DNA from 2 places in the Pseudoalteromonas sp. PAR1 genome. Region 2 is predicted to be linked to the other one. Evidence: predicted binding sites of a transcription regulator. Region 2 holds the regulator's gene; the other holds the start of a gene.

Region 1 (19,278 bases), on a different contig from region 2:
TAACGGGACGCTTTGATGCTGCGCTATCAATCATGACTGATGAAATAGCCGAGCCGCATCGAGCACCCCTTATCCAAGGTTTTGCCGAAGCGAAACAAGCATTACCAGAGCTTGGTGCCGAAATCGTCAGTATTTCGGGTGCAGGCCCAACATTATTTACCGTGTGTAAAAGTTTAGATGCTGCAGAAAAATGCGCAGCTTGGCTGAACGATAATTACATTAATGAGCAGGGTTTCAGCCACATCTGTCAAATCGATCAGCTTGGCACACGAGAGCTTTAAAGAATTTAAGGAAACAACATGCAATTACATAATTTAAAAGATGAATCACAACAGGTGTCGTTTGTTGAAGCGGTAAAAACGGGTTTAGGGCGTAATCAGGGGGTCTTTTTTCCTGATAGCTTAACGCCAATTCAAGACATTGATGCGCTACTTGATTTGGACTTTGTTAGCCGTAGCAGTAAGATTTTATCGCACCTGATTGGTGATGAGCTGCCTGCCGATACTGTTGCACAGATGGTGCAAAATGCGTTTAACTTTGATGTGAAATTGGTTGAAGTTGAAAAAGACATGTATTGCTTAGAGCTTTTTCATGGTCCAACGCTTGCCTTTAAGGACTTTGGTGGTCGTTTTATGGCTGAGTGTTTGGCACAATTTAACCAAGACGAAAAAGTAACGATTTTAACGGCAACATCGGGTGATACAGGAGCCGCCGTTGCTCATGCGTTTTATAACAAGCCAAATATTGATGTAGTTATTCTGTATCCGAAAGGTAAAATTTCATTAGCGCAGCAAAAACTGTTCACCACACTTGGCAATAACATTCACTGCTATGCAGTTGATGGTAGTTTTGATGACTGTCAAAGCATGGTCAAAAATGCGTTTTTAGACGATGAAGTAAAACAAAAACTTGGCCTTAACTCAGCTAACTCGATCAATATCAGTCGCTTGGTCGCTCAAGTGTGTTATTACTTTGAAGCAATAGCCCAGTTGCCAAAAGAAAAGCGTAGCAAGGCACATATCTCAGTACCAAGTGGTAACTTTGGTAATGTGTGCGCTGCGATGATCGGTGCTGTACTTGGTATGCCTGTCGCAAAATTGAGTGCAACAACCAACCAAAACGATACTGTGCCACGTTTCTTACAAAGCAAAGAGTGGGCACCGAATGACACGCTTGAGTCATTATCAAACGCAATGGATGTGAGTAAACCGAATAACTGGCCACGTGTTCAATTTATGTTGGATAATAATTGGTTTAGCTATGATGACTTTTACTCAAGTTGTGTTGGCGAAGAAGAAACCAAAGAAGTGATGAAAAAAATTCATCAAACGGGTTATATCGCAGAACCTCATACAGCGATTGCTTATCAAGGCTTAAAAGAAAATTTAGCAGATGGCAGTGCCGGTATATTTTTAGCAACGGCACATCCTGCTAAATTTAAAGAAAGTGTTGAAGATATTTTAGGTATTGAGTTAGCAATGCCTAAGCCTCTAGCAGATGCTCTTGCTAAGCCTTGTTTAGCAGAAGACATCAAGCATGATTATCAACTATTGAGAACAGAGCTTTTAAATAAACTAGCTTAAAGTAATTAAAAGAGCGGCATTGCCGCTCTTTTTTAATGTGATAATGAATGGCTGTGGCGGTTCAATAATCTCATTGCAATTATCACTAACGCACTAAAACATAGCAAAGCGCAGCTTAATAAGATGATCTCGTTTTGCGTCCACTGTGTTAAAGTCAGAGCACTAATGAATAAAATAAAGGGTTTAAATTCATAGTAATAGCGCGCTCTTCTTTGTTTAATTCGCTGACTTTTTTGATCTCGTCTTCGCGCTTCTGAGCGCATTCGCCATATGTTTGCACCCAGCAAAAATGACACAATACCAATGAGTGTGTAGAGCAGCTCATGAGGTATGACGATACAGGCAATACCTAAAAACAAATAGCAGTAGGGAACAAGTTCATAAATGGGCTTGGCTAACATTGACTCAAAACATCCTTGATCTGGGTTTGTATTACAAGCTTAGTTTCATTGTGCCCATATGCAAACGCATGATGAACTTTTTACGCTAAATCATATTTTAAAAATATATGTAATGTTTTAAATTTATAAATTTTTATTATGTATCAATAAAAAAATATCATTATTAAAACACTGTGAAATAAATTCAATCCCTGTTTAAATATGTTCATCTTTACAAGATAGGCAAAAGTGCGTTTTAAGCGTACAATATAGCCTTCAAAAAATACCATACACGTTGCCTTAGGAGACCCCATGTTAGAACGTAGCATGAATATTTCGGATTTCGATCCAGAGTTATTTGCAGCCATCACTAAAGAGACGGCTCGTCAAGAAGAGCACATCGAACTGATCGCGTCTGAAAACTACTGTAGCCCACGCGTACTTGAAGCGCAGGGTTCTCAGCTTACCAACAAATATGCTGAAGGTTACCCAGGCAAACGTTACTATGGCGGTTGTGAACATGTTGATGTTGTTGAGCAGCTAGCAATTGACCGTGCTAATGAATTATTCGGTACTGATTACGCTAACGTTCAACCGCATGCGGGTTCACAAGCAAACGCAGCTGTTTTCCAAGCTCTTCTTCAGCCACATGATACAGTACTAGGTATGAGCTTAGCTCATGGTGGTCACTTAACTCACGGTTCACACGTTAACTTTTCTGGTAAAACGTATAATGCAATTCAATACGGCCTAAATGACGAAACAGGCGAAATTGATTACGCTCAAGTTGAAGCGCTAGCATTAGAGCACAAACCAAAAATGATCATCGCTGGTTTCTCAGCATACTCAGGTATCGTTGATTGGGCTAAATTCCGTGAAATTGCTGACAAAGTTGGTGCATACTTATTCGTAGATATGGCTCACGTTGCTGGTCTTATCGCAGCGGGTGTATACCCAAGCCCAATCCCTCACGCACACGTTGTTACTACGACAACTCACAAAACATTAGCGGGCCCTCGTGGCGGTCTAATCGTTTCTGCATGTGGTGATGAAGAAATCTACAAAAAGCTAAACAGCGCAGTATTCCCTGGCGGTCAAGGTGGTCCTTTATGCCACATCATCGCTGCTAAAGCAGTTGCTTTCAAAGAAGCATTACAACCAGAATTTAAAGCGTACCAAGCTCAAGTGGTAAAGAACGCTCAAGCTATGGTTGAAGTTCTTCAAGAGCGTGGCTACAAAGTTGTTTCTGGTAAAACAGACAACCACTTATTCCTTCTTGACCTAATCGATAAAGATATCACTGGTAAAGATGCTGACGCTGCACTAGGTAACGCTAACATCACTGTAAACAAGAACTCAGTTCCTAACGACCCACGTTCACCGTTCGTAACGTCTGGTCTTCGTATTGGTTCTCCGGCTATTACTCGCCGTGGTTTCAAAGAAGCTGAGTCAAAAGAGCTTGCTGGCTGGATCTGTGACGTATTAGACAACATCAATGATGAGTCTGTACAAGCTGAAGTAAAAGAGAAAGTTAAAGCTATCTGTAAAAAATTACCAGTTTACGCTTAATTATTGGTTGAACCGTAATTAAGATAACAATAGCGTTGTTTTTTGCTATTATAAAGGCCGCTTAATAAGCGGCCTTTTTTGTTTTTAATAAACGGAAGCTGAACTCTATGCATTGTCCTTTTTGCACCGCAAAAGATACTAAAGTAATTGATTCTCGACTTGTTGGCGGCGGCCACCAGGTTAGGCGTCGACGTGAATGTAACGAATGTCACGAACGTTTTACCACCTTTGAAGGCGCAGAACTTGTGATGCCAAGAGTCATAAAGCAAGACGGTAGTCGTGAACCATTTAATGAAGACAAATTACTCAATGGCTTGCATCGTGCGCTAGAAAAACGCCCTGTCAGCACCGAGCAGGTCGATGAAGTGGTCAACATTATTAAATCTCAGCTTCGTGCCACGGGTGAACGTGAAATTTCTAGCCATTTAATTGGTGAGTGCATTATGGAGTCACTAAAAAAACTAGATAAAGTGGCTTATGTTCGCTTTGCATCAGTTTACCGTTCTTTTGAAGATATTCGCGAGTTTGGTGAAGAAATCGCTCGTTTAGGTGATTAACTATGTCATTCACAGAACTTGATACGGCTTATATGGCACGCGCCATAGAGCTTGCTAAACAAGGTCGTTTTACTACAACACCAAACCCTAATGTTGGCTGTGTACTGGTTAAAGATGGCGAAATAGTCGGTGAAGGATTTCATCAACTAGCAGGGCAGGGCCATGCTGAAGTTAATGCTCTGGCAGTGGCTGGCGACAATGCAAAAGGTGCCACCGCATATGTGACTTTAGAACCTTGTAGTCATTATGGACGCACACCGCCTTGTGCCGAAGGTTTAAAAGCAGCGGGTGTTAGCAAAGTTATAGCTGCCATGGTCGACCCAAACCCAGCGGTGAGTGGTCGCGGTCTACAGATTTTAGCTGATGCAGGTATCGCTGTAGCATCAGGTTTACTTGAACAACAAGCTCGCGATTTAAACAAAGGCTTTTTAAAGCGCATGGAAACTGGGTTGCCATATGTGATTTGTAAAATGGCTTGCAGTTTAGACGGTAAAACTGCGCTAAATAATGGCCAAAGTAAATGGATCACAGGGCCTAAAGCGCGCCAAGATGTGCAAGCATTTCGTGCCCAAAGTTGCGTGGTACTCACTGGTGCAGATACGGTTATGACCGATAATGCCAAACTTAATGTACGCATTGATGAGCTGCCATTTGATATGCCAACGTCACTGCCTTTGCGTCAACCTGCTCGTGTGATTATTGATTCACAAAATAGGTTAAGGCCTGAACTTGCATTATTTAGCATTGAAAGTCCGGTGATTATTTTCACTACATCGCTTGATAAACAGCATCAATGGCCTCACTTTGTTAAACACGAAGTTGTACCAGCAGTTAATAATAAAGTTGATTTATCAGCGGTTTTAAAGCGTCTTGCTGAGCTGCAATTTAACCATATTTGGCTCGAAGCAGGTGCGACCCTTGCCGGTGCATTTGCTGAGCAAGATTTAATTGATGAATACATTGTTTATATTGCCCCTAAGTTAATAGGTGATATGGGCAAAAGCTTACTAAACTTTGCAGAAGTTACCATGATGAGTGATATCACTGAACTGACCTTTACTGATACAGTGATGATTGGCGACGATATTCGCTTAACAGCGACAAAAGCAAAGCAAGCCACACACATTGAAAATAAAGAGTAGCACTATGTTTACTGGAATTATTGAAGCAACAGGTAAAATTGTTGAACTAACACAAAAGCAAGGTGACCTAGCTATTCGTATTCAAAGCACTAATTTGGATATGAAAGACGTTAAGCTCGGTGACAGTATTGCCACCAATGGTGTGTGTTTGACGGTTGTCGCTAAACATAGCGATGGTTTTAGTGCTGACTTATCAAACGAAACAATCAGCTTAACGGGCTTTGCTCACTATAAAAAAGGTCAAACAGTTAACCTTGAAAAAGCCATGCAACCACTTTCTCGCTTAGGTGGGCATTTAGTATCTGGTCATGTTGATGGTATTGCGACTGTAGAAAGTATCAGTCCTAATGCCCGTGCAACAGAGTACTGGCTAAGTACTGACAATGATTTAATGAAGTACATTCCTTACAAAGGTTCGGTATGTATTGATGGTATTAGTTTAACGGTCAACGAGGTCGAGCAAAACCGCTTCAAGTTGACTATTGTTCCGCATACCGCAGAGCAAACAACGATTGCAGAATTTCAAGTGGGTACTCAGGTGAACCTAGAAGTTGACCAGATTGCTCGCTATTTAGAGCGCCTAATAAAAGGGGCCGAACAACCTTCCCGTTCAGACATATCAATGAGCTTGCTAGCACAAGCTGGTTTTATTAAATAAGCAAAGATACGTCACTATTAATCATACTCTCATGGGCACATTATGAATCTACACAGCGCGCAAGAAATTATCGATGACATTAAAGCCGGTAAAATGGTTATTTTAATGGACGATGAAGACAGAGAAAATGAAGGCGATTTAATCATCGCAGCAGAGCATATAAGTGCTGATGCTATCAATTTTATGGCAACACACGGCCGTGGTTTAATTTGTTTAACGATGACGCAAGAGCGTTGCCAGCAGTTAGATTTGCCGTTAATGGTTAAAAATAACGGTGCTGCTTTTTCAACTAACTTCACTATGTCGATTGAAGCAGCGAAAGGCGTAACGACAGGTATTTCAGCAGCTGACCGAGCACGTACAGTTCAAGCAGCTATTGCCAAAGGTGCCGTGCCGAGCGATATCGTACAACCTGGGCATATTTTCCCAATTATGGCGCAACCAGGTGGCGTGTTAACACGTGCAGGTCATACCGAAGCCGGTTGTGATTTAGCTCGTTTAGCGGGTCTTGAGCCTTCATCTGTGATCGTTGAAATCTTAAATGCCGATGGCACCATGGCACGTCGTCCAGATCTTGAAGTTTTTGCAAAAGAGCATGGCTTAAAGATTGGCACTATTGCAGATTTAATCGAATACAGAAACCTAAACGAAACCACCATTGAGCGTGTTGCTAAATGTAAACTGCCAACTGATCACGGTGAGTTTGATTTAGTTACCTACAAAGACACCATTGATGGTCAACTTCACTATGTTTTACAAAAAGGTGAAGTATCGAAAGAAGAGCCAACGCTTGTTCGTGTTCACTTACAAAGTACCTTCAATGATATTTTATTATCTGATCGTAGTGCTGATCGCAGTTGGGGCTTATCGGATGCGATGGCTTACATTGCAGAACACAATGGCGTGCTGGTTATTTTGGGTAAGCAAGAATCAACTGAAGACCTTGAAGCAATGGTAAAAGCATTTGCTGCCGAAGATGCGGGTGAAAATGTAAATCATCGTAAATTCCAAGGGACATCGCGTACTGTCGGTGTGGGCTCGCAGATTTTGGCTGATTTAGGTATTGAAAAAATGCGCTTAATGAGCCGTCCGAAAAAATACCATGCACTATCAGGTTTCCACTTAGAAGTGGTTGACTACGTTGAGCCGCAATCTTAATTAACGCGTAATTTAATTAAGAGGTTTACTCGTAATTTTATTTAAATTCAATGCGGTTAGCGTTACGAGTGGCCACTAGAGTTAGATTTATTAGCCAGAGTTCAGGTTAACTAGGCTACTTTTATATTTTTGTGGTATTATGCGCCGTAATTTTTGCGCAATCGCAACCGCTTAAACTTATTTTTTAGGGTTATTAAATGAAAATTATTGAAGGTAACAAATACGCACCGGGCAAAAAGTTTGCCATTGTCATTTCTCGCTTTAATGACTTTATTGGTAGCAGCCTATTAGCAGGTGCTGTTGATGAGCTTAAGCGCACAGGTGGCGTATCTGACGACGACATTACTGTTGTTTACGTACCAGGTGCCGTTGAATTACCTTTAGCAGCGAAACGCGTTGCAGCAAAGAAAGAACACGATGCAATCATCGCTCTAGGCGTTGTGATCAGAGGTGGTACACCACACTTTGATTTAGTCGCTGGCGAATCAAACAAAGGTCTTGCACAAGTATCACTTGAGTACGATATCCCGGTTGCATTTGGCGTATTAACCACTGAAAGCATTGAGCAAGCAATTGAGCGCGCAGGTACCAAAATGGGTAACAAAGGTGGCGAAGCTGCTTTAGGTGCGCTTGAAATGGTTAATGTGTTAGACAAAATTTAAGTTTAAGGAATCTCTGTGAAACCAGCAGCAAGACGTAAAGCACGTATCTTAGCACTTCAAGCCGTATACTCTTGGCAGTTAAGCGGTAACCCAATTGCTGATATTGAACAGCAAATGTTAATTGAAAATGATGTGACTAAAATCGACGTCGAATATTTCAAAGACCTAGCACGCGGTGTTGTTGTTAACTGTAAGCAATTAGATGAAATCGTTGCGCCACATTTAGCACGCCCAGCAGATGAGTTAGACATGGTCGAAAAAGCAATTTTACGTCTGTCTGGCTATGAGCTGAAATTCCGTGAAGACGTTCCATACAAAGTAGCAATCAATGAAGGTATTGAGCTTGCTAAAATGTTTGGTGCTGAAGACAGCCATAAGTTTGTCAACGGTGTACTTGATAAAGCAGTTAAAGAGCTGCGTAAGTAAGTAGCCCCGTAAAGGAGAGCCGGCTTGGGCCGGCTTTTTTGTGAATGAAGGAATTTGAATTAATTAACCGTTACTTTAAAGGTCGCGGTATCATCCGTCGTGATGTAAACCTTGGTATAGGTGATGATTGTGCGTTGGTCACTGTGCCAGAAAACTGTCAATTAGCTGTGACAACCGACACATTAGTTGCAGGTGTACACTTTTTTGATGACATTTCTCCTCGCGCCCTTGGGCATAGGGCGTTAGCTGTTAACTTAAGTGATTTGGCTGCAATGGGTGCTGAACCTACCTGGATTTCAGTAGGATTGACCCTGCCTGAAGTGAATATGGAATGGATTGAGCAGTTCACAGAAGGTATGCATGAAATTGCGGAATACTTTAATGTGCAAATCATCGGTGGAGACACTACACAAGGTCCGCTCACAATTACTATTTGTGCCAAAGGTATTGTGCCTGAAGGCAAAGCATTGCGTCGCAGTGGTGCAAAGGTAGGTGATTGGATTTATGTGACCGGACCACTGGGCGACGCCGGTGTTGCGATCGAAGCACGTAAGCAAGGTTTCGACATCGCGCCTGAGCATTTGAGTTATTTAAACAATCGTTTCGATTACCCGACTCCGCGAGTTGCAGCTGGGCAGGTATTAAGAGGTGCGGCTTCAGCGGCCATCGATATCTCTGATGGTTTATTAGCTGATTTAGGTCATGTATTGGCGCTTTCGCAAGTCGGTGCAGTGATCCATGTTGATAAAGTACCTGTGTCTGATGCTGTCAGCGCATCAATTCCACGCCCTGAACAGTTTGACTATATTTTAAATTACGGCGACGATTACGAATTACTTTTTACTGTGCCTGAAAGCAATAAAAGCATGGTTGATATGAAACTTCGTCAATATGGCGTCGAAGCCAGCTGTGTTGGGCAAATAAGAAGTGGCGAAAGTGAAATTGAACTACTACTTGATGGTGAAAAATTTAACTATCAAGGTAAAGGGTTTCAACACTTTGCAAAGGAGCCGGTTTGAGTAGTAACCGATTATTTAATTTAAAACGCCCACATCAATTATTTGGTTTGGGTTTTGGTTTAGGCCTAGCGCCTAAAGCACCTGGCACCTTTGGTACTTTTGCTGCATTACCATTTATTTTTACAACTATGTACTTTCCGCTATGGTTACAGATTGTATTTGCAATTGTGATCAGCGTATTTGGTATTTGGGCTTGTGGTAAAACAGCAGATGACTTAGGGGTGCATGATCATCCTGCCATTGTTTGGGATGAAGTTGCTGGTTATTATATCACCATGATTGGCGCTGCACTTAGTTGGCAGTCATTGTTAGTTGGTTTTTTATTGTTCCGCTTTTTTGATATCGCTAAACCAGGCCCTATTCGTATTCTCGATAGGCGTTTACACGGTGGCTTGGGCATCATGGCTGATGATATTTTAGCAGGTATTTTTTCATTAATTTGTGTACAGGCTTTGTTTAAAGCTGGCTATTTACCCTTTTAAACGATTAATACAGTGTTACTTGGTGGCAAGTATATGATGCGATTTTTAGTTGTCTGTTTGTTGGTGTTATGCAGTATGCCTGCGTTTGCATCTATTACTGACTACGTCGTCAAACAATGGAATATCCAAAACGGCTTGCCATCTCAATCTCTTAAGAGCATCGCTCAAGACGAGCAAGGCTACATGTGGCTGGGTACTCAGTTCGGTTTGAGCCGCTTTGATGGTAATACTTTCACCAACTTCAACACACAAAATAGTGATTTCTTGCCAAGTAATGGTATTAACAAGCTATTAGTTGATAGTACGGGGTTACTTTGGGTTGGCACTAAAAACGGGATAGTAACCCTCGATCCAAGAACGATGATGTCGCAAACCTTTAATGTTAAAGGCCCAGTACGCGACATTCTTGAAGACTCGAAAGGCAGTATCTGGATTGCAGCCAACGGCCTTTATTATGTTGCTCGAAATCAAGTCACCCTAAACCAAAACTCTGCGTTAGTCGTGCCAGTATCAAATGCTACGGCAATCACGCAAATAGTTGGTTCAGTGAGCCAAATGGCGTTGTCGCCAGAAGGTATTTGGCTGGTTAACGAGCGTCACTTACTGCGTTTAACTAATACTTCATCTGATTTTGCAAAGCTGCGCTTAGAACTTACCGCAAAAGTCTCTCTACCTGAGCGTCTAGCGCAAACCATCATTCATGATATGGCGTGGCTTGAGGGTAATTTATACCTTGCCTCTGAGCTTGGTGCCTACTTTCTTGATTTAGATGACGAGTTGCGTCCATTCCCACTCCCTAACGCGAGTAACTCTGCCGTTTACAAGTTTATGAGCGACTCAGATGGGGCGTTGTGGATTTCAACTTATGGCCGTTTACTCTTTAGAGATAACTCTGGGGACTGGCAATGGGTTGAGCCAAGTCAGCTTGATCAAAGTATTTGGTTTGCAGATATTTTCCGTGATAATCAAAATAATATTTGGCTGGCAAGTTTCAGTGAGGGGTTATGGCTTGCTCACGAAGGGCGTATTGAGCGCCACTCAGCTATTTCAAATATGACAGAAGCGGTGATGGCGATTAGCCAAGCACCTGATGGCAAACTATGGGTGGCTAACCGCAGTGGTGTCGGCTACTTCGATTACAATAAGAATTTTGTAAATCAAATACCAAGTAATCAGTTTGGTCGGGCTGCAGTTCACGATTTGCAGTTTGATGGTGATCGCTTATACATTGCTACAGGTCGCGGTGTTTTTTACTATGAGAATCAAACCTTGTATACAGTGCCAGGACGAGCACTGCGCGATAACCCTGTATTCGCAATTAGCCGTTCTAGTAAAGGCGGTTTTTGGCTCGGTACTGGCCGCGGTATGTACCGTTTAAGTTACGGTGGCTTAACACCTTTTGCTTACAATGCGTTCTTGAGCAGTAAATTTATTACCTATGTGCTTGATGAGCAAAATTTTGGCTTAATAGGTACCAGTAAAGGGGCTTATTACTTTACTGACCGTGGTATTGAAAAAATTGGCGACCAAACCAGTTTAGAAAGCGCTTATGTCACCAGTATTTTAAATATTGAAGGGGTGGGGATATTAATTGGCTCTCTTAACGATGGTTTATTTTATCGCAGCACCCAAGGACAGTGGCGTCAACTTGATGCAACAGACGGCCTACCGTACGGCTCGATTTTCAGCCTTGTTTATGACAAACAGTTAAAACGTATTTGGGTAAGTACCATGAAGGGCGTTTACCGCATGCCGGTAGAGCAATTTGGTGCTGATATCGAGAGCTTAAAAGTAGAGCAAGTGATCTCATCATTTGACCGACAATTAGATGGTAAAGCCAGTCAGTGCTGTGCTGGTCTTGGCCATGATGCTGTAGCAGACACAGGTAACTCTATTTGGTACCCAAGCTTACAAGGGGTAGTTGAAATACCTAAGAGTGTTGAGCTTTTTGGTGTGCAAGCGCTTAAGCCGCGTATTGAAAGCATTATTACGCCGCTGCGAAGCTTAAGTACCGCTACTTTAGGTGATAAACCTGAGCTACAAATTGATGAGCGCGATGTGACAATCAAATATACCGCAATTGATTATTTTGCTCCTTCAAGTATTGAGTTTAGATATCGACTGAGTGGTTTAGACAGTGATTGGCGCTATGCAAACACCCGCCGTGAGGCTATTTATACAAATTTACCGCCGGGGGCATTTTTGTTTCAGCTTGAAGCCAAACGTGGTGGTGAAGATTGGCAAAAGGCTCGTCGTACCGAGTACACATTCGTTGTTCCACGTCGCTTTGATGAGACCATTTACTTTAGACTCTTGATCACAAGTAGTTTTATTTTATTGTTCTACCTCGTGTTTTGGGTGTTTAGGGCGCAAGAGAAGCGTAAACAATTAGCACTTGAAAGCTTAGTAACAGAGCGCACCGTAGAGCTTCGTGAAGCCAACGATAAGCTCAATCAAGTAAACTCTCAGCTTAAGTTAGTCAGCCACTCAGATGAGCTAACAGGGCTTCGTAGTCGTCGCTTCTTGTTTGATCAGCTCCCTAAAGATATTGAACATTTCCAACGTAATTCGCAATCATTGCAAGCACAGGGTAAGTCGTTGGTGCTACTGATAATTAACCTTGATAACTTTAGCCGCATCAATGATTCCTATGGACCACTTGCAGGCGATAGTTGTTTACAGCAAATGGCGACATTATTGAATAGCCGGACACAAGGCTCAGACTATGTCGCACGCTGGAGTGGCGATGAGTTTTTACTCTTATTACGTGATTTCAAACGTACAGCTATAGACAATTATGTTGCCGATTTGTGTGAAGCAATTGCAGCAAACCCATTTAGGCTACCAAATGGGGAATCGACCACCATCACTGCGTCTATTGGCTGGTCTTTCTATCCATTACCTTTATTGGGTGGTCAAGTGATTGGCTGGGAAACGTCTGTTAATTTAGCTGATATCGCGCTACACCAAGTGAAAAAGCGCGGTGGTGATGGCGTTGCAAATATTACCTTTGATGAACAATTAGATGCTTTTGAGTTTGAGCAAAATAATAATGTTGATAAACAACTGGGTGTTCTTCAAGAAACAGGTCTTGCTGATATTAAGGTTTGGATGCGCTAATATAAACGATGACAAAAAAGGAGCCTTAAGGCTCCTTTTTAGTTTTAATAGTGTACGGCTTAGGACATAAACTCTTTGATGCTAGTTAAGATACCGTTTGCATCTAAGCCCATTTCGGCGTGCATTTCGTCTTGTGTACCATGCTTAATGAATTCATCTGGAATACCTAAGTTCAAGATAGTCACATTTGCTTTAATTGCAGCTAAGTACTCATTCACAGCAGAACCCGCACCGCCAGCAATGGCGTTGTCTTCTAGGGTAACAATTACATCGTGGCTACTCAGCAACTCGCTAATAGTCTCTGTATCAAGAGGCTTAATGAAGCGCATATCAATCACTGTTGCATTAAGCTCTTCAGCAGCTGATTTGGCGTTTTCTAGTAGCGTACCAAATGACAAGATTGCCACTTTACTGCCTTGTTTGATACTTCGCGCCTTACCAATTTCAATCGCACTCATTGTTGATTCAACATCACAATTGCCAGCACTACCACGTGGGTATCGTACGGCAACAGGCTGATTGCATTGGTAACCTGTATACAGCATCTGGCGGCACTCATTAGTGTCGCTTGGCGCCATGATAATCATATTAGGAATACAGCGCATAAAGCTTAAATCGTAAGCACCTTGATGAGTTTCACCATCAGCACCAACAATCCCGGCACGATCAATAGCAAATAAAACCGGTAGGTTTTGTAATGCCACATCGTGAATAAGTTGGTCGTACGCACGTTGTAAAAAGCTTGAATAAATAGCAACAACAGGCTTTAGTCCTTCACAGGCAAAACCAGCTGCAAGCGTTACAGCATGTTGCTCAGCAATTGCTACATCAAAGTATTGCGCTGGGTACTCTTTAGAAAAACGAACCATGCCTGAGCCTTCACGCATAGCAGGAGTAATCGCCATTAGCTTGTCATCTTGTGCTGCCATATCACAAAGCCAGTCACCGAACACATTTGAGAATGTGGCAGCGCCAGGTTTTGATTTTGGTAATTTAGACATGCTTGGATCAAATTTTGGTACGCCATGGTAACCAATTGGATCCGCTTCAGCAGGTTTATAACCTTTACCTTTTTGCGTTTTAATATGCAGTAGCTGCGGGCCTTTAAGGTTACGCATATTACGTAAGGTATCGACCAACATATTGACATCGTGACCGTCGATTGGGCCGATGTAATTTAGGCCTAATTCTTCAAAGAATGTGCCCGGAATGACCATACCTTTTAGGTGTTCTTCCATGCGGCTGGCAAGTTCTTTCACTGGCGGTAAACCCGAAAGAAGTTTTTTACTGCCTTCGCGAATATTGGTGTAGAAGCTACCAGACAAAATACGTGCAAAGTGGTTGTTTAGGGCACCTACGTTTTCTGAAATCGACATTTCATTATCGTTTAAGATAATTAACACGTTAGGGTTTACATCGCCCATGTGGTTCATCGCTTCAAATGCCATACCAGCAGTAATTGCGCCATCGCCAATAACAGCAACCGTTTTACGATCTTTACCTTCTTTTTCAGCGGCAATAGCCATGCCGAGCGCTGCAGAAATAGAAGTACTTGAATGACCAACACTGAAGGTGTCGTAAGGGCTTTCTTCACGGAATGGGAAAGGGTGTAAACCGTCTTTCTGACGGATAGTATGCATTTGGTCACGGCGACCCGTTAAGATTTTGTGCGGGTATGCTTGATGACCCACATCCCATACTAAACGATCTTCAGGGGTGTTATAGACATAATGAAGGGCCACTGTTAACTCAACAGTACCTAAACCTGATGCTAAATGACCACTACTTTGCGAAACTGAATTAAGCAGGTATTCGCGTAACTCTTTACTAAACGCAGGTAACTTATCTTGCGCAATATCACGCAGTTGTGCTGGTTCGTCAACCAAACTTAATAATGGATACTTGCTACTATCAAGTGTCATGATTTTATATACATCCTTCGCTAACCAGAGTGCATTATAGCCCATTGCTGCTCTGATTTTTTAGTTATTTTGTCTTTCTTTTTTAGACGTTAATAATTACGCTCAACAATATAGCTAGCAAGGCTTGCCAGCTCGCGGGTGTCGTAATCAATAGCCTCAAGTGCTTTATGAGCCCGAGCCAATAAGTCTTGTGCTTTTTGCTTAGCGCCTGCCATACCTAATAATGCAGGGTAGGTCGCTTTATTGGCCGCAATATCTGAACCTTGCGGTTTGCCTAACGTTTCGGTGTCTGCCTCTACATCGAGAATATCGTCCTGTACCTGAAAAGCCAGACCAATTGCTTGACCAAACAAATTAAGCTGCTTTAACGTTTGCTCATCACATTGCGGCGCGGCCAAAGCCCCCAAGGTAATTGCACAGTTGAGTAATGCGCCAGTTTTAAGTTGATGAATACGTTCTAGTTCTTCGACTGTAATTGCTTTATCAGTGGCTTCAATATCAAGTGCCTGACCACCTACCATACCCTCTATACCTGAGGCTTTGCTTAACGAGGCGATCATTCTTACCTGTTGTGTCGCAGGTACTGCAAACTGATGGTTAGCAATTAAATCAAATGCTAATGTTTGAAGAGCATCACCGGCGAGAATAGCTTGCGCTTCACCATAAACAATATGACAAGTAGGGCGGCCACGTCTTAAGTCATCATCATCCATTGCTGGTAGGTCATCATGCACTAATGAGTAGCTATGAATACACTCAATAGCAGCGGCAAGAATATCAAGGTCAGCTTTGTCAGCTCCCATCATGCGGCCCGTCGCATAAACGAGGTAAGGACGTAAGCGCTTACCACCATTTAAAACGCCGTAATGAGTGGCTTCTTTAATGGTTTTTTCAGTGTTCAGTGGCAGTTCGAAATAGCGATTTAAATGTGCTTCAACGTCTTCTCGAGCGCGTTGTAATTGTTCTTTTAATTGCACTTAATTAGTCCAAGTTTGAGTCAAAGTTGCTAAGAGGAGCTTGGCTATCGTTACCCATTAATATGGCCACTTTTTGTTCGGCTTGTTGTAATTTTCCAGATGAGGCATTCGCTAGCGCTATACCACGCTCAAACTGTTTTAGCGATTGTTCTAAAGACAGTTCACCTTGCTCCATTTGTGCAACAATCTGAGATAATTCATCCAGTGCTTCTTCAAAACTCAAGTTTTCTGGTTTCTTTGTTGCCATAGTGGCCTCGATAGCTAATAGAAAGTGAGGCCAATTTTAGGGGGAATGCTAAACTAGGTCAAAGAATGATGTGTTTTTTTGCGCATAAAAGGAAATCAATATGCTATTTTTACGGTTTTAGAAGTAGCGGCAACTTGTAGCTTAAAAATCTTACATTAAAATAAAATTAATTCATTTAATGATTTAAGTAATTCAATTGCTTGCCGATAAGCAGTTAATAATAAAAATTTGATGCCGTTGGTGTCGTGTAATTGTTCCTCTGGAGGGGTATGTGGATTTAGCAACCATAATAGGTATTCTTGGTGCCATAGGCTTAATTGCTATGTCGATGGTATTAAGTAGTGACGGCCAAGTTGCAATGTTTTATAACACGCCTTCGGTGGTCATTGTATTTGGTGGTTCGATTTTTATCGTGTTATCGAACTTCACTATGGGGCAGTTTTTGGGCATTGGTAAGGTCGCTGCAAAAGCCTTTATGTTCAAAATTGAATCACCAGAAGAATTAATTGAAAAAGCAGTAGAATTAGCTGACTCAGCACGTAAAGGTGGTTTCTTAGCATTAGAAGAAGCCGAAATCCCTAACGGCTTTATGCGTAAAGGGGTTGATATGTTAGTGGATGGTCATGATGCTGATGTAGTTCGTGCCACACTGCAAAAAGATATTTCCCTCACCGCTACTCGCCATGAACTTGGTGCAGGTTTATTTAAGTCGCTTGCTGATATCGCTCCTGCGATGGGGATGATAGGCACGCTAATAGGCTTGGTTGCAATGTTATCTAACATGGATGACCCAAAAGCAATTGGTCCTGCAATGGCTGTAGCTCTTTTAACAACACTTTATGGTGCTTTTTTGGCAAACGTTGTTGCAATTCCAATTCAGGTAAAACTAGAGCTGCGTAAAGATGAAGAAGCCCTCAACCAACGTTTAATTCTTGATGCGGTACTGGGTATTCAAGATGGTCAAAACCCGAAAGTAATTGAAGGTATCTTGAAAAACTATTTAGCTGAATCAAAACGTAAAGTCGATACCGAGGAGTAGGGCATGTCAGATCAAGAGTGCAAATGTCCACCTCCGGGGTTACCTGCCTGGATGGGAACCTTCGCAGATTTAATGTCGCTATTAATGTGCTTCTTTGTACTCTTGCTTGCTTTCTCGGAAATGGATGTTCTTAAGTTTAAGCAGATAGCAGGTTCAATGAAGTTTGCTTTTGGTGTACAAAATAAAATTGAAGTAAAAGATATTCCAAAAGGGACCTCGGTCATTGCAATGGAGTTCACTCCGGGCAAACCTGAACCTACTCCTATCGAGACAATTCAACAACAAACCGTAGAGATGACACAACAAATGCTCGAGTTTCAGGCTGGTGATGAAAGCTCTGCAGGTGGTCGTCAAGAACAGCGTGGTAATAAGCGTGGTGGGGAATCACAAAGCACTGCTCAGCAACAAGCTATGGAGCAGTCAATTTCTGCAGCCGATCAAGAGCAAACGAATGAGCTTGTGAAGAAAATTGCCCAACAGCTTGAGCAGCAAATTATGGATGGCGCGATTGAACTTGAGTCACTAGGTCAGCAAATTATTATTCGCATTCGTGAGAATGGCTCATTCCCATCAGGCAGTGCTTTCTTACAGCCTAGGTTTAAACCTATCATTCGTGATATTGCTACGCTGTTAAAAGATGTGCCGGGTGAAATAACCGTGTCAGGGCATACAGATGATTTCCAAGTATCGAATGAGCTTTATACAAACAATTGGGATTTGTCGTCAAAACGTGCTGTTGCAGTTGCTAGCGAAATGGAAAAGGCGCCCGGTTTTGATAAATCTCGTATGATGGTTGTAGGTCACGCAGAAACCAGGCCACTAGTACCGAATGTAACCGATGAAGATCGTAGGCGTAACCGACGAGTCGAGATCTCTATTATGCAAGGTAAGGCGCATGAATCTGAGCCTATTGATGTGAGGCAATAAATCAATTAAAGTGAAACTTCATTAACAGATGTAATGGAGTATACAAATGAAAAAAGTTGATAAATATAGCTATATGCCAGGCAATGGTGATGGCGGTGATGACGATAAAACTGATTAAGGCGCTACATTTTGCCTGACTGGTTTGTAGAAATTAGAGTTATCTTAAGCAATAGCTGGGTGTTCATTTTGAGCCCAGCTATTATTATTTTTTATCTTCGTAAAGACTGGCCTGCTTTTTATTTCTCTGTTATTACTGCTGCTTTTTTCCTTTATGGAACTCTTATTTATTCTGCTTTAAAAGAATTTGATGACATTTATATCTGGCGCTATGTAGTCTGGGCTTTTAATGATATTGCTTGGATGGCAATCATTGCTTATTTAGGTATTAAAGACAAAGTCTACTTATGGCAAAGTGTGTTGGGACAACTTGTTGTTATTATGGCGCCAATTTTACAACTGTTCCGTTTGGTCGACCGCCATCTTTGGGATTTATCATACAGTACCTACATGTATAAGACCCTGCTACCGCTAATCAATATTGGTACTGTGGTCGTTTGTTACCTACCACTTATCTATCTCTTTACTCGACGAAGTCAGCAAGCTTAAGCGATTCCTAAGTTAAAAATCCTGTGCTAGACTACTGTTTATAAAAACAGTATTTAGTGTTGCTTTATGAAACTTTACATTGCCGAAAAACCCTCCCTAGCACGGGCCATTGCAGATGCGCTGCCAAAACCACAGAAAAAACAGGATGGTTATATAGAGCTTGCTAATGGTGATTGTGTTTCTTGGTGTGTAGGGCATTTGCTTGAACAAGCAGAGCCCGATGATTACGATGCAAGTTTTAAAAAGTGGCGATTTGAGCACTTACCTATCGTGCCAGAACAATGGCAATTAAAACCTAAAGCAAAAACCCGTAAACAACTCACTGTATTAAAAAAGCTAATCAAGCAAGCAAGTATCATAGTTCATGCAGGTGACCCTGACCGTGAAGGCCAGCTATTGGTTGATGAAGTAATTGATCAGGTCAAACTAAGCCAAGCTAAAAAACAGCAAATTCAACGACTCTTGATCAGCGATTTAAACTTAAGTGCAGTTAAAAAAGCACTTAATAATTTAAAATTGAATCGTGATTTTATTCCCTTAAGTGTATCTGCTTTAGCTCGCTCGCGTGCTGATTGGCTATTTGGTATGAATTTAACGCGAGCTTATACGCTAGCTGGGCAAAAAGCTGGGTTTGGTAATGTGTTATCTGTTGGCCGGGTACAAACACCTATTTTAGGCTTAGTTGTAAATCGTGATAATGAAATAGCGAACTTTGTAGCAAAACCTTTTTATGAAGTATTAGCTCATCTTGAAACTGAGCAGCAGCAAACTTTTTCTGCTAAATGGCAGCCAAGCAAAGCATGC
Region 2 (14,199 bases):
GTTTACCAAACAATTGGTTAACCTCTGTCAGTTGATGAATTCCCCCTAATGCTTTTAGTGGTACTGCTAAGGTTAAACCTGCAACTTCAAAAAACAGTGCCTGAAACTCGCCATCAAAGTAATCTTCTTGGCGCTCAGACGATGTCTTAGCAATAATATCTGCATTAGATTCTGCAACTATATCTTTGATATTAGCTTGGTTCTCGGTTTTCTCAAGCTCTTTAGTTGACTCAACACTCGGTAAAGACGGTTCAGTAGCAATTACTGTGGGAGTAATCTTTTCTTCTTGCTTTTGTTCAGGCTCATTAACCTGCTCGAGTAATTTAGCTACGGGTTCAAGATTCTGCTCGCTAGGTTCATCTTCACACAGCAAAGCACCCAAATATTGGGTCATCACTTTTTCATTAGCAAATAAATGCTTACTCATCATTAACCTTGTGCAACTAAATAATCAAGCAAGGCGCGATAGGCAAATACACCTCGAGAACGAGGGCAAAATTGAATCGGCACTTGTTGTGCTAAACTAGCATCTCTAAATTTTGTATCGACAGGAACAACACCCGACCATACTTTGTCTTTGTAATTATCCTGCAGAGTTTTATACGCTTCAAGTGATGCTTTAGTCCGTTTGTCGTACATTGTAGGAATAATAGTATATTGATACTGCTTAGACTGCGATGTTTGCATTAATTCCATCGTCCGCATCATTCGGTCAAGACCTTTAAGAGCCAAAAACTCAGTCTGTACTGGCACCAAAATACGCTCGCTGGCTGCCAAGGCGTTAACCATCAACACCCCTAGTACTGGTGGGCAGTCAATAATTGCATAGTCATAATGGTCACTAATTTTTGCCAGCGCTTTCTTAAGAATTAAGCCCATACCATTTTTATTACCCATGCTTCTATCAAGTGTCGCAATTGCCATAGTGGCAGGTAAAATATCAAGGTTTTCTAATGTTGAAGGGCATAACGCTTGCAAAATTTCTTCACTTGCCATGCTGTTGCCGCGCGCAAAAATATCATACACGCTAACCTCAAGCTCTTCAGAATCAATACCAAAATAATAAGTTAAAGATGCATGTGGATCGGTATCAATAAGTAAAACACGCTTACCTTGTAATGCAAGAATACCCGCAAGGCTGACAGCTGTTGTTGTTTTCCCTACGCCACCTTTTTGATTTGCTACTGTCCAAACTTTCACATCACACCTTATTATTGTTCATTGCGCGTGGTTATTCGAATGCCACCATGAGGTAATTGAATCACTTTAATGGTGTTATCATTGCTTGGCAACTCAATTTCAGGAGCTTGTTGCTGCGGCTTTTCAGTGTCTTCATCACTAGGGGTTGTCGGCTCTGGTGGTAAACCATATTTAGAAAGCGCAACCACCACTTTACGGTTTTCAGCTCGGCCTTGTTCTGTATCGTTACTCGCAAACGGTGAATATTGTCCGTAGCCTTCAATCGCCATACGTGCTGGGTTGATACCTAAGTTTTCAAGTTCAACTAACACAGAAGTGGCACGTGCAACCGACAATTCCCAGTTAGAACGAAACATTTCATTGCGAATACCTTCGTTATCGGTATAACCACGCACACGAATATAGTTATCTACAGGGGCAATTATATCTTTGACTAAGCTTACAACTTGCTTGGCTCGTTGCTGAGCCACCGCACTTCCAGAAGAGAACAGCATACCCGAACTCAATTCTATAATTAGCCAATCTTGATGTAACTCAAGACTTGCCTCACCATCGCGAATTTCATCTATCAGTGCAGACTGTAACTTGGTAAGAAGGCTATCGAGTGGTTTACCTAGGTGCTTCTTATCAATATTACTGGTCTCACTTTGCCCATCAAGTAGCTCTGGGCCTTGTTCATCTTTACGGATGCTTTCTCCGTATAAAATATCATTTTCGGGACTGACTCGGTCAGTCAAAATACCCGTACCGTTGACACCTGTTCCAACTTGCTGCTGCTGACGGGCTGATTTTTCAAAAACTTGTTCAAGAGAATCGGAGAGGATTTGGAAATCTTCATTTTTACTAATTGCGATCGCGTACATCACCACAAAAAACGCAAACATAATAGTCATATAATCTGCGTATGAAACCAACCAACGTTCAGTATGCTGACTTTTTTGAGTGTTTTGACGCAAGCGACGGCGCAACATGATATTACTCGTCAACTAAACTTGGACGATCAACACGGTACGCCTCAAGTTTAAGTTCAATGTTTAGTGGGCTTTCGCCTTGAGAGATTGCAATAATACCTTCAGCAAGTAACTCATGATAAAGCATTTTTTGTTCAATTTGTTGCTTCAGCTTGTTCGCCATAGGTAAAAACAACAGGTTTGCTAAGCCAACACCATAAATGGTAGCGATAAAGGCGGTTGCTACACCCGCACCTAGTTTTTCAGGATCAGTAATAAATTGCATTGCTTGTATTAGGCCTAATACGGCACCTAAAATACCGATTGTCGGGCTGTAACCCCCCATCGCTTCATACACTCTGCTAACTTCAAGCAAGCGCTCACGTTCAAGCATTAAGTCGATCTCTAGCGTATCTCTAAGTCTATTCTCATCAATACCGTCGACTAATAAGTTCAACCCTTTTGCCGCGTAGGGGTCTGAATGAGCAAGTGCTTCAGACTCTAATGATAAATAGCCCTCTTGCCTCGCTTTATGTGACCAGCGTTTTACTTGTTCAATGGCGGCGTCGATATCATGATATGGAGGAAAAAAAACCCAATGACTAATTTTAAGTGTTTTTGCAAAAACACTGCCCGGGGTTTGGAGCATCACAGCACCTAAGGTACCGCCAAGTACGATAACTAGCGCAGGCCCGTTGAATAAGGCTGTTACCACTCCTCCTTCTAGCGCATAACCAAAGGCAATTGCGCTGACAGCAACGATTAAACCAAGAAAGGAAAGCTTATCCACAGCCAGTCTCTCGCGTTAAACGAGCCGCAACATCATTTAATGCAAGACTTTCACTGGCAAGGCCTGCATTAGCAACAGCTTGAGGCATACCATATACGACACTCGTTTTTTCGTCTTGAGCCCAAATTGTCGCACCTGCTTGCTTGAGCATGCGGGCACCATCTCGGCCATCAGCCCCCATTCCCGTTAACACGACAGCTAATACATCTGCCCCGTACGCTTTGGCTGCGCTGGCAAAAGTAACATCTACACTTGGTTTATAAGTAATACGAGGACTATCGTCTTCAAACACGCGTAGCGTACGTGAGCTACCACGTCCTTCTACCAGCATTTGCTGACCGCCCGGAGCTAAATAAGCTGTGCCAGCAACCAGTCTATCGCCTTGCTGTGCTTCTTTTACGTTAATTTTACACAAGCCGTTTAGCCGTGCTGCAAATGCCGGAGTAAACGCCGCAGGCATATGTTGGATAAGTAAAATAGGATGCGGAAAATTAGCAGGTAATTGCGTCAAAATAGTTTGCAATGCCACAGGGCCACCCGTTGACGTACCAATTGCGACCAACTGATATTGTTTACCAGAAGCCCGAATGTTACTTGCTGCAGATGGCGATGAAGAGCCCGGAGTCGGTGTTGAACGACTAAAACTGCGATCAGGCTGTACAATACCGCTGCTGCGTGAACTGGTAGAAGTTGACGGTCTTACAATAGGTGCTGGGCGGGTAAATCGAGAGATTCTACGACGGCCAATCTCTTTTACTTTATTTTGTAATAATGCAATTGCATCTTCATTATTACGTGCAATGTCTTCAAATTTCTTTGGTAAGAAATCAAGCGCACCGGCATCTAATGCATCAAGAGTGGCTGTTGCACCATCACGAGTAAGCGATGAAAACATTAAAATAGGCGTGGGTGTGGCTGCCATAATTTCTTTAACGGCACTTATGCCATCAAGTACAGGCATTTCCACATCCATGGTAATTACATCAGGCTTTAGTTCTCGGGCCTTATCAACCGCTTCGCGCCCATTTACTGCAAACCCTATTACCTGAATATTGCTGTCTTGCTCTAATATTTCGCTCACTCTACGGCGAAAGAAGCTTGAATCATCAACAACTAATACTTTGACTGCCATTGGCACTCTCTTGTTATTTATCGTATTTAATGCAGCCTATTGGCTGCAAATTACTATTTCTTATTAGCCAACGTAGTGCTTGAGCATACTCGGTACATCTAAAATTAACGCAATGCCACCATCTGATGTGATTGTTGCACCAGCCATACCAGGTGTACCTTGAAGTAATGCATCAAGAGGTTTAATTACGACCTCTTCTTGACCAATCAATGAGTCAACAACAAACCCTACTTGTTTGGTACCAATTTGCACAATCACCACGTGACCTTCTGCTTTTCGCTCTTGGCGGTTGGCTCCTTTCACTAACCAGTGTTGTAAATAGAAAAGCGGAATCGCTTTTTTACGCACAATAATTGTTAGCTGACCATCAACAACGTTAGTTTTAGTTAAATCAAGATGGAAAATTTCGCTAACACCTGCAAGTGGTAATGCGAAAGTTTGCTCACCTACCACAACCATAAGGGTCGGTAAGATAGCCAGTGTTAATGGCACCTTGATTTCAAGCGCAGTACCTACTCCCAATTCTGACTGGATATTAACCGAGCCATTAAGCTGGGTGATCTTCGTTTTTACTACATCCATGCCGACACCACGGCCTGAAATGTCAGAGATCTCTTCTTTCGTTGAGAAACCCGGTGCAAAAATTAGATTATAAGCCTCGGTGTCAGATAAACGACTTGCTTGATCATGGTCAATAACCCCTTTGCTAATCGCTATTTTCTTCAGCTTTTCAGCATCCATACCTGCACCATCATCACGAATGGTCAGTAAGATATGGTCACCTTCTTGAGATGCCGATAAAGTGACAGTACCTGTGCGAGGTTTACCCGCAGCTTCACGCACTTCTGGCATTTCAATACCATGGTCAACAGAGTTACGCACTAAGTGCACCAATGGATCTGCTAACGCTTCTACAAGGTTTTTATCTAAATCTGTTTCTTCACCAACCAGCTGCAGATTAATATCTTTTTTCAAGCTACGTGCTAAGTCTCGTACTACGCGAGGGAAGCGACCAAATACCTTTTTAATTGGTTGCATGCGGGTTTTCATTACCGCACCTTGCAAGTCTGCTGTAACTACATCAAGGTTTGAAATAGCTTTGCCCATTGACTCACTGTTTGTGTTATTAGCAAGGCTCACTAATCGATTGCGCACTAATACAAGCTCGCCCACCATGTTCATAATTTCATCTAGGCGTTTTGTATCAACACGTACAGTAGTTTCGGCCTGAGGTGGCGGCGCTTTTTTCGGTGCAGCAGCAGACTCAGGCGCTTTAGCTGGTGCAGGAGTCGCTTTACTTGGTGCTGCTGGTTTACTCGGTGCAGCTTGTTGTGGCGCAGCTTTAGCAACAGGTTTCTCTGCTTGCGTTGGTTTCTCTGGCTCTACGTTCGGTGCGGCTGTTGGGGTGCTTTCAAGTGATTTTGGTGCACTCCCTTTGCCATGTAATTCGTCAAGTAATGCTTCAAATTCATCATCACTGATCTCGTCATCACCATCACTACTTACACTGGTGCTAGGAGCAGCAGGTTTTGGAGCTTCAGGTTGAGGGGTATCGGGTTGTTTAACTTCACCAAAACTGCCCACACCATGAAGTTCGTCTAATAAGCTATCAAACTCATCGTCGGTAATGTCATCACTATCATTGCTGCTTGAATCGAGAGTTGCAGCTGCAGGTCCTTGACCTTTACCATGTAACTCATCAAGTAAACTTTCAAATTCGTCTTCAGTGATTTCATCAATATTCTGTGAAGCACTCTCTTGGGCTAAACCACCACCATCAAATAGCATATCAAAAGCAAACGGGTCGCTTTCATCAATATTATCAGTGTTTATGTCGGCTGTTACATCAGTGGTATCAACAACAGGTTCTTCTACTACTGGCTCTTCAGGTGCAGGGGTTGTGTCTTCAATAACACTTGTGTCTTCTCCTGCAAGCTCTTCTGCTGTTGGTGGCTGACTTAACTTATGAAGTACATCAAGTAGAGCAGGATCGGCAGGCTCTGGTTGCTCACGATTTTGAATAGTTGAGAACATTTCGTTGATGGTATCAAGAGCTTGAAGAATAACATCCATTAATTCAGGTGTTACACTACGCACACCTTGGCGAAGTAAATCGAAGACATTTTCTGCACCATGACAAGCGTCAACAAGCTCTGTCATACTCAAGAAACCTGCCCCACCTTTTACAGTGTGGAAACCTCTAAAAATTGCGTTAAGTAAGTCTTTGTCTTCTGGGTTGTTCTCAAGCTGAACCAATTGTTCTGACAAAAGCTCTAGAATTTCCCCTGCTTCAACAAGGAAATCCTGTAAAATATCTTCATCGACTTCAAAGCTCATGCAGTTACTCTCCTCTTAGAAGCCCAAACTTGATAATAGGTCATCAACTTCATCTTGTCCTGAGACAACATCATCACGTGACTCTGCATCAATAATTGGCCCTTCAGGACCTGCTAGCGTATCGCTTGTTGCAGGTGCTTGTTCTGTGGCCTGTTTTTCTTGTTTTTGCTGACCATCTTCTTGACTGCCGAATACAGTTAAGAGATTAATTAAACTGTCTTCAACTTCTCGTACTAGTTCAATAACACGGCGAATTACCTGACCAGTTAAATCTTGGTAGTCTTGCGCCATAAGCACATTGGTCATCAAGCCTTGTAATTCATCAGTTTTAGTATGAGAGTTGTTCATGAACTTATCTAAGCTATGGCATAAGGTTTTAAACTCACCAAGCTCAATTTCTCGGTTCATCAATCGATCCCACGTGGGCTTGATTGTTGCAATTTCATCAGCAAGTTGTTGTGCAATAGGTAAACTTGCCTCAACAGCATCCATGGTTTTATTTGCTGCATTTTCTGTCATTTCCATGACATAGTTTAATCGCTGTTTAGCGTCGGGTATCGCATCGGTAGTTAAATCGACGAGACGAGTATCAAGATCAAAGTTCTTTAACGCTTCATGCAGTTGACGCGTCAATTTACCGACTTCGGCAAACAACTCTGATTGTTCTTTTGAGGCGGCTTCAAGAATTAGCTTATCTGCCTTCTCTTGTTCACCTTTTTCAAGATACTCAACAAGTTGACGAGCTTGCTCTAAACTTATATGAGGCGCAGCAGGTGCTGACATAAGCCTCTCCCCTTAGATTAACCTAAACGTTCAAACACTTTTTCCAATTTGGTTTTAAGTGTCGCAGCAGTAAATGGTTTAACAATGTAGCCATTAACACCTGCTTGAGCAGCAGCAACAATTTGTTCTTTTTTCGCTTCAGCTGTTACCATTAAAACAGGAATGTGTTTAAGGCTATCATCGGCACGTATAGCACGTAACAAGTCAATACCTTGCATGCCAGGCATATTCCAATCTGTTACAACAAAATCAAATTCTTGATTTTGTAGCATTGGTAATGCTGTTGAACCATCATCAGCTTCCTGCACATTGGTAAAACCTAAATCCCTTAATAGATTTTTAATGATACGTCTCATTGTAGAAAAATCGTCAACAACAAGAATCTTCATGTTTTTATCCAAAACATCCTCCGGTGAGGTTTGAACCTATATTTACTTACTACTAATTAATCCAGTCATTGATTTTTGCTTTGAGCTTAATCATCGCCTGACCATGTATTTGACTCACACGCGACTCGCTAACATCGAGTATGTGTCCTATTTCTTTCAAGTTCATTTCATCGTTGTAATACAAAGACAAAACAAGGGCATCTCTTTCTGGTAACGATTGGATAGCCGTTAATAGAGACTGGTTAAACCGCTCATTTTTAACGTTATTAAACGGTTTGTCTAGTGCTAAATCATGACCCATTGGTGTTATTACGTCTTCATCAACACCTAAATCCTCGATACCTAATACTTTACTAGAATTAACGTCATGTAGAATATGATGGTACTCATCTAGTGTAATATCAAGTTTTTCAGCAACTTCTGTGTCTTTGGGCTCGCGGTTTAGGGTACTTTCTAATTCAGCAATTGTTTCTGCGACTAGACGTGCATTTCGATGCACAGAGCGTGGTGCCCAATCGCCTCGACGGATTTCATCAAGCATTGCACCGCGAATTCTGATACCTGCAAAGGTTTCAAAACTTGCACCTTTACTAGCGTCGAAGTTTTTTGACGCCTCAATAAGGCCGATCATGCCTGACTGAATTAAATCATCGAGCTGAACACTAGCAGGTAAACGAGCAATCAAATGACACGCCACTTTTTTGACTAAAGAGGCGTGCTTTTCAACAATCGCATTTAAATTCTGTGCTGATTGATATCCCATCGCTTTATTCACCGATGTTGTCATAGTTAGCCGTTTACTAGTTTCTCAATAAAAAATTCTAAGTGACCAGACGGTTGGTTAGGGATCGGCCACTTAACTGCTTTCGTTGCTAATGTTTTAAACGCCACCGCTGCTGGTGAGTTTGGAAATAACTCAACGATAACCTTTTGACGTCGCGTAGATTTACGCATGTTTTCGTCATAGGGAATCGTTGCGACTAATTCCATAGAAACATCTAAAAAACGATCCGTTACTTTTGAAAGTTTAGCAAATAATTCTTGCCCTTCACGCATGCTACGCACCATGTTGGCAACAATTTTAAATTTATATACACCATGCTCTCGGCTTAACACTTTAATAAGCGCGTAGGCATCTGTAATTGAGGTAGGTTCATCACATACAACCACAACGACATCTTGTGCTGCACGTGAAAAGCTTAATACCATGTCCGAAATACCTGCGGCGGTATCGACAATTAAAATATCAAACTCGGTGTTTAATTCGCTAAAAGCGCGAATAAGGCCAGCATGCTCAGAAGGAGTTAACTCAACCATGCTTTGCGAGCCAGACGTTGCTGGCACAATTTTAATACCAGCAGGGCCTTCTACAAGAATTTCATCAAGCTCACATTCGCCAGATAAAACATGAGATAAATTACGTTCAACACGTAAACCAAGCATCACGTCGCAGTTTGCCAACCCTAAATCGGCATCCAATACTAATACGCGGTTTCCTTGCTGACCTAATGCAATTGCAGTGTTGAGTGATACATTCGTTTTGCCCACACCACCTTTGCCGCCAGTAACAGCGATAACTTTAACGCCACTATTATTATTTTGATTCATTTTGCGCAGGCCGCTTGCTTGATCTAATACTGTGTTAATCATACATCCCTACTGTGTTCGACGCTACTGCTTGACGTCGTGAATGTTGTGCTTTTGCTCGTTTTAAATACAATTGTTCAGCTTTTTTCACTAGTTTTTCAGCATTCGCTACGCGAATATCTTCTGGAACACGCTGACCATTAGTAAGATACCCTATTGGCAGGCGATTTTGAATCGCTATGCTAATAATCTCACCTAAACTCAACGATTCATCCAATTTAGTGAAGATACAGCCACTTAGCTGAACCTTTTTAAAGTGTCTTACGGTTTCTTGTAGCACATTAATTTGTGCTGTAGCACTCAACACTAAATAACTACGAATATCAACTCGCTGATTACGCATTAAGGTATTAAGTTGCTCAGTTAAGCGTAAATCACGTTGGCTCATACCTGCAGTGTCTATTAATACTAGACGCTTATTTCGTAAATGGTATAGCACTTCAGCCAATTCATTGGCATCTTTTACTTGCTTCACACCACAACCAATAATACGGCCATAAGTTGCAAGTTGCTCGTAGGCACCAATACGGTAAGTATCAGTCGTGATAAGCGCCACTTTATCGGCACCATATTTTTGTGCACCAAGTGCTGCGAGTTTTGCAACAGTGGTTGTTTTACCAACACCTGTAGGGCCAACTAAAGCGAATACACCACCTTGACGCAGGATTTCGTTATTCGTTGTATGCATTTGGTTTTCAACCATTTGCAGAAGTGCTTGCCAAGCTTGTTGACGTGATACATCGTCAGGAATAAAACAGGCCATTTGCTCTGCAACGTCACGCTCAATACCCATACCAGCTAAACGGTCAATCATACACGCACGAGTCGGATCGCGACGCGCCATATCTTGTTGCATTAAGCCTGATACTTGATGTTCAAGTAATTGACGAATGGCATTCATTTCTTCGCGCATTGTCGCAATTTCAGATTGATTTGCCGGCGCTACTTGTTTGCGCTCTGTAGGTGTATCTAGATCATCAAACCCTGAGTCTAAGTCATCATCAAAACCTAAACTGTGCGCTTGTGTTTGCATACGTGGAGCAGCTTGTTCTTGATAGCGTGGTTTTGGAGCATATTCAGGACGAGGTTGGTCATAACTTTGCTCTTTAGGTTGATAGTGTTCACTCGTATCAATACCAGACTGACTGAACATTGACGCCAGCTCTGGCGAACGAGGGCGTGGGGCTTGACGCTCTAGTAACGCTTGTAAGCTATCGGCAACTTTTGCTTGCGGCTCAGGCTTGGCACGCATTGGCTCTGGTTTGACGAAGTTATGCTGTGGCGCAGGTGCTGATTGCACTGGCGCTGGGTTTGCTTCTGCTTTCGGGGCTGCTTTGTCATAATCAACAGCTGCAACGATTTCAACGCCGTTGGCTAGCTTTTTGTTTGACATAATTACCGCATCAACACCTAACTCGTCTTTCACTTCCTTGAGTGCTGTGCGCATGTCTTTGGCAAAAAAACGTTTAATTTTCATGGTTCAACCCCTTTACTATCCTATTGTTGGCCTACTGAGCTGACAATCTTAATCTGTCTTTCGTCTGGTACCTCTTGGTAAGACATCACCCTTAAACCTGGGATGGTGTACTTAACGAAGCGAGATAACACAGTACGTAACATTCCTGACGTTAACAGTATCGAAGGTTCACCGGCCATTTCTTGGTTTTGATGCGCTTCGTTCAATGATTGTTGAAGTCGCTCTGCAAGGCCTGGCTCAATTCCGGCACCTTCGTCACCTGCATTCTGAAGTGACTGATGCAACATCTGTTCCAACTCAGGCGCCAAGGTTATGACAGGGATTTCAGAAGACATACCAACGGCGTCTTGAACGATTAGTCTGCGCAGTGAAATTCGCACTGCAGCCGTTAGTACATCAGGGTCTTGGCTACGTGGGCCATATTCAACAAGGGTCTGTACAATTGAGCGCATATCGCGAATTGCCACCCCTTCGTTTAGTAAATTTTGTAGCACTTTTACGATTGTTGTGAGTGGTAATACGTCAGGAACCAGTCCTTCAACCAAACGAGGATGACTCTTCGCTAACATATCTAATAAGTTTTGCACTTCTTCATGGCCAAGTAGTAACGCTGCACTGTTAGTAAGTAACTGACTAATATGAGTCGCAACAACAGTTGCTGAGTCGACTACGGTGTAGCCTAATGATTGCGCTTCATCTTTTTGATCTGGTTTGATCCATACCGCATCTAAACCAAATGCAGGGTCTTTAGTAGCCACGCCTTTGATTGGGCCAAATACTTGACCAGGATTGATCGCGAGCTCATCGCCATGCTTAAGCTCGCCCTCGCCGCTTGAAACACCCATCATCGTGATTCTGTAAGCGTTAGGGTCAAGTTCTAAGTTATCGCGAATGTGCACAGGAGGCACCAAGAAGCCAAGCTCCTGAGACAGCTTTTTACGCACACCTTTGATACGATTTAACAGTTCACCACCTTGAGATTGGTCAACAAGTGGAATTAAGCGATAACCTACTTCTAAACCAATCACATCAACTTGCTGTACATCATCCCAGCCAAGTTCTTTTTGTTCTTGTTTGTTAGCAACACCCGTACCCGGTGCACCGCCATTAGCTTCTTGCTCTGCTTTCTCAGCTGCAGCTTTAAGTTTTTGCTGTTGCGTGTAATACGCTAAATAACCTAACAATGCACCTAAGCTTAAAAATGCAATATGTGGCATGCCCGGTACTAAGCCCATAATGATTAGGATACCAGAGGCAATGAATAACGATTTTTCATTACCCAATTGCGTTTTAAACTGATCGCCCATGTTGTGCGATTCATTTTGACGGGTTACAACAATCGCTGTGCCGATTGATAATAATAGCGAAGGTAATTGCGCAACAAGACCATCACCAATGGTTAGAAGAGTGTAAACTTCCATTGCTCGACCAAAAGTAAGATCATGCTGGATCATACCAACAAATAAACCACCAACAATGTTAATAACCAAGATGACAATACCAGCAATCGCATCACCTTTTACGAATTTACTCGCACCATCCATCGAGCCATAGAAATCGGCTTCGCGAGTTACTTCTTCACGACGTTCACGGGCTTGTTCAGCACTAATGAAACCAGCGTTTAAGTCAGCATCAATTGCCATTTGTTTACCTGGCATTGCGTCAAGGGTGAAACGAGCTGACACTTCAGAAATACGGCCAGCACCTTTAGTGATAACCACAAAGTTAATGATGATAAGAATAAGGAAGACGACTAAACCAACCGCATAGTTACCACCGATAACTACCGAGCCAAAGGCCTCGATTACTTTACCCGCAGCGTCCCCACCATTATGACCTTCAAGCAATACCACACGGGTACTGGCTACATTCAGTGCTAAGCGCATGATGGTTGCAATCAGAAGTACCGCTGGGAACATACCAAACTCAAGCGGTTTCATGGTGTACACAGTAACAAGTAACACCACTAGGGCTAACGCGATATTAAACGAAAAAAGAATATCTAAAAGAAATGGAGGCAGGGGTAAAATAACCATACCCAAGGCTGCAAGTACCAGCAGTGGCGTACCGACACCCTTAGCATATTCTTTTTTATCTCTGTTAAGTTGTTGTAATACCGCTTTAAATTCCATAATTCAACAATTTCAAAAAATTGACACTACACGGAATTTGCAATAACTATTCCAAGTTATAAGGCTAGGAATTAATATTTGTAACCATCTGGAATCGGTAACTTTTTGTCGAGTGGAACAGGCCGTTTACCACGTCCTTTTTGGAAGCGTTTTAACTGGAATACATAAGCGAGAACCTGAGCAACTGCAGTGAACAGCTGATCCGGAATTTGCTGGCCCACATCGGTGGTGTGATAAAGCGCACGAGTAAGCATTGGAGACTCAACAATAGGCACATCGTTTCCTTTACCAACCTTACGAATTTGCATAGCAAGTTCATCAACCCCTTTAGCAAGCACAATAGGCGCTCCGGCTTTGGCTGTATCATATTTTAGCGCCACAGAGTAATGAGTCGGGTTGGTAACAATAACATCGGCATCAGGGACATCTTGCATCATGCGCCTTTGCGACATTTCACGCTGCGTACGGCGAATACGCGCTTTAATTTGTGGGTCACCCTCTGAGTTTTTGTATTCGTCTTTTACTTCTTGTAGGGTCATCTTCAGCTCTTTATGATGCTTGTGGCTTTGATATGGAGCATCAATCGCTGCGATGATTATCAACGTGCAGGTCAATCCTAAAAACATCCAAGAGAGGATCTCAAGCGCATGAATAAAATTACTGGGTGCGCTTTCTTGGCTCAAATGAAGTATTTCATCAAAAAAGGTATTAATTAAAAACACCGCAAAGCCTGCAACCACTGCAAACTTCAAAATGGATTTAACAAGCTCTACGCCAGCTTGAGGGCCAAGCATACGTTTAATACCTTTCGCAGGCGACATTTTACTCGCTTTTGGTGCTGCGGCTTCCCAGCTAAAATTAAATCCGCCTAGCAAGGTATTTCCTATAAAACCAGCAATGACAATGATAAAAACGAACATCGCCATAGGGAAAATCAACGCATCAGCAACAATTCCCCACACAGAGAACATTTTAGTGGTGTCGTAGGTTTCATTGCGGTTCAGGCTCAATAATCGGCCCATAATGTTGTACAAACCTTTGCCGATTTCAGGACCATAAATTAGTAACGAAATTGCAGAGAAAATAAGTACAAACATAGTGCCGAGCTCTTTTGAGCGCGCTACTTGGCCTTTTTTCTTGGCATCTTCTATTTTTTTCCCGGTGGGTTCTTCGGTTTTTTCTTGACCTGAATCTTCAGCCATGGCTCGCTCCTAAGGTGTACAACCAACAAGGCTGCACATTAACTCAACCATTTTTAACCACTGAAACTCAAACTGAGTCATAAAGTTACCAAGCGTTGCCCAAATAATCACAAGACCAGCTACAAGAGTAAACGGGAAACCTATGGAAAAGATATTAAGT

The links. Region 2 encodes FliA, which starts transcription of late flagellar genes. Its sites were predicted from a motif close to CTAAAGNTNNNNNNNNNNNNGCCGATA; they were not measured.
Region 1: a site for FliA is predicted at 16,085-16,111, ahead of pomA (flagellar motor protein PomA). Genes of this name have one in related genera too.

Annotation. Positions count from the first base shown of each region.
Region 1 covers NZ_CAMZMY010000005.1:223,643-242,920, forward strand. The annotation lists gene thrB (homoserine kinase) at 1-281, shown strand, start outside; gene thrC (threonine synthase) at 300-1,583, shown strand; gene QL229_RS06180 (hypothetical protein) at 1,616-1,984, opposite strand; gene glyA (serine hydroxymethyltransferase) at 2,276-3,532, shown strand; gene nrdR (transcriptional regulator NrdR) at 3,640-4,089, shown strand; gene ribD (bifunctional diaminohydroxyphosphoribosylaminopyrimidine deaminase/5-amino-6-(5-phosphoribosylamino)uracil reductase RibD) at 4,092-5,231, shown strand; gene QL229_RS06200 (riboflavin synthase) at 5,236-5,889, shown strand; gene ribBA (bifunctional 3,4-dihydroxy-2-butanone-4-phosphate synthase/GTP cyclohydrolase II) at 5,932-7,047, shown strand; gene ribE (6,7-dimethyl-8-ribityllumazine synthase) at 7,245-7,709, shown strand; gene nusB (transcription antitermination factor NusB) at 7,725-8,135, shown strand; gene thiL (thiamine-phosphate kinase) at 8,180-9,154, shown strand; gene QL229_RS06225 (phosphatidylglycerophosphatase A) at 9,151-9,636, shown strand; gene QL229_RS06230 (ligand-binding sensor domain-containing diguanylate cyclase) at 9,670-12,756, shown strand; gene dxs (1-deoxy-D-xylulose-5-phosphate synthase) at 12,816-14,678, opposite strand; gene ispA ((2E,6E)-farnesyl diphosphate synthase) at 14,768-15,655, opposite strand; gene xseB (exodeoxyribonuclease VII small subunit) at 15,660-15,902, opposite strand; gene pomA (flagellar motor protein PomA) at 16,174-16,941, shown strand; gene QL229_RS06255 (flagellar motor protein MotB) at 16,945-17,868, shown strand; gene QL229_RS06260 (hypothetical protein) at 17,998-18,474, shown strand; gene QL229_RS06265 (DNA topoisomerase III) at 18,541-19,278, shown strand, end outside.
Region 2 covers NZ_CAMZMY010000006.1:183,167-197,365, reverse strand. The annotation lists gene QL229_RS07245 (chemotaxis protein CheW) at 1-427, opposite strand, end outside; gene QL229_RS07240 (ParA family protein) at 430-1,200, opposite strand; gene QL229_RS07235 (flagellar motor protein MotB) at 1,212-2,171, opposite strand; gene QL229_RS07230 (flagellar motor protein) at 2,176-2,940, opposite strand; gene QL229_RS07225 (chemotaxis response regulator protein-glutamate methylesterase) at 2,933-4,072, opposite strand; gene QL229_RS07220 (chemotaxis protein CheA) at 4,136-6,409, opposite strand; gene QL229_RS07215 (protein phosphatase CheZ) at 6,425-7,192, opposite strand; gene cheY (chemotaxis response regulator CheY) at 7,210-7,593, opposite strand; gene QL229_RS07205 (RNA polymerase sigma factor FliA) at 7,634-8,344, opposite strand; gene QL229_RS07200 (MinD/ParA family protein) at 8,371-9,231, opposite strand; gene flhF (flagellar biosynthesis protein FlhF) at 9,224-10,705, opposite strand; gene flhA (flagellar biosynthesis protein FlhA) at 10,726-12,837, opposite strand; gene flhB (flagellar biosynthesis protein FlhB) at 12,909-14,039, opposite strand; gene fliR (flagellar biosynthetic protein FliR) at 14,049-14,199, opposite strand, start outside.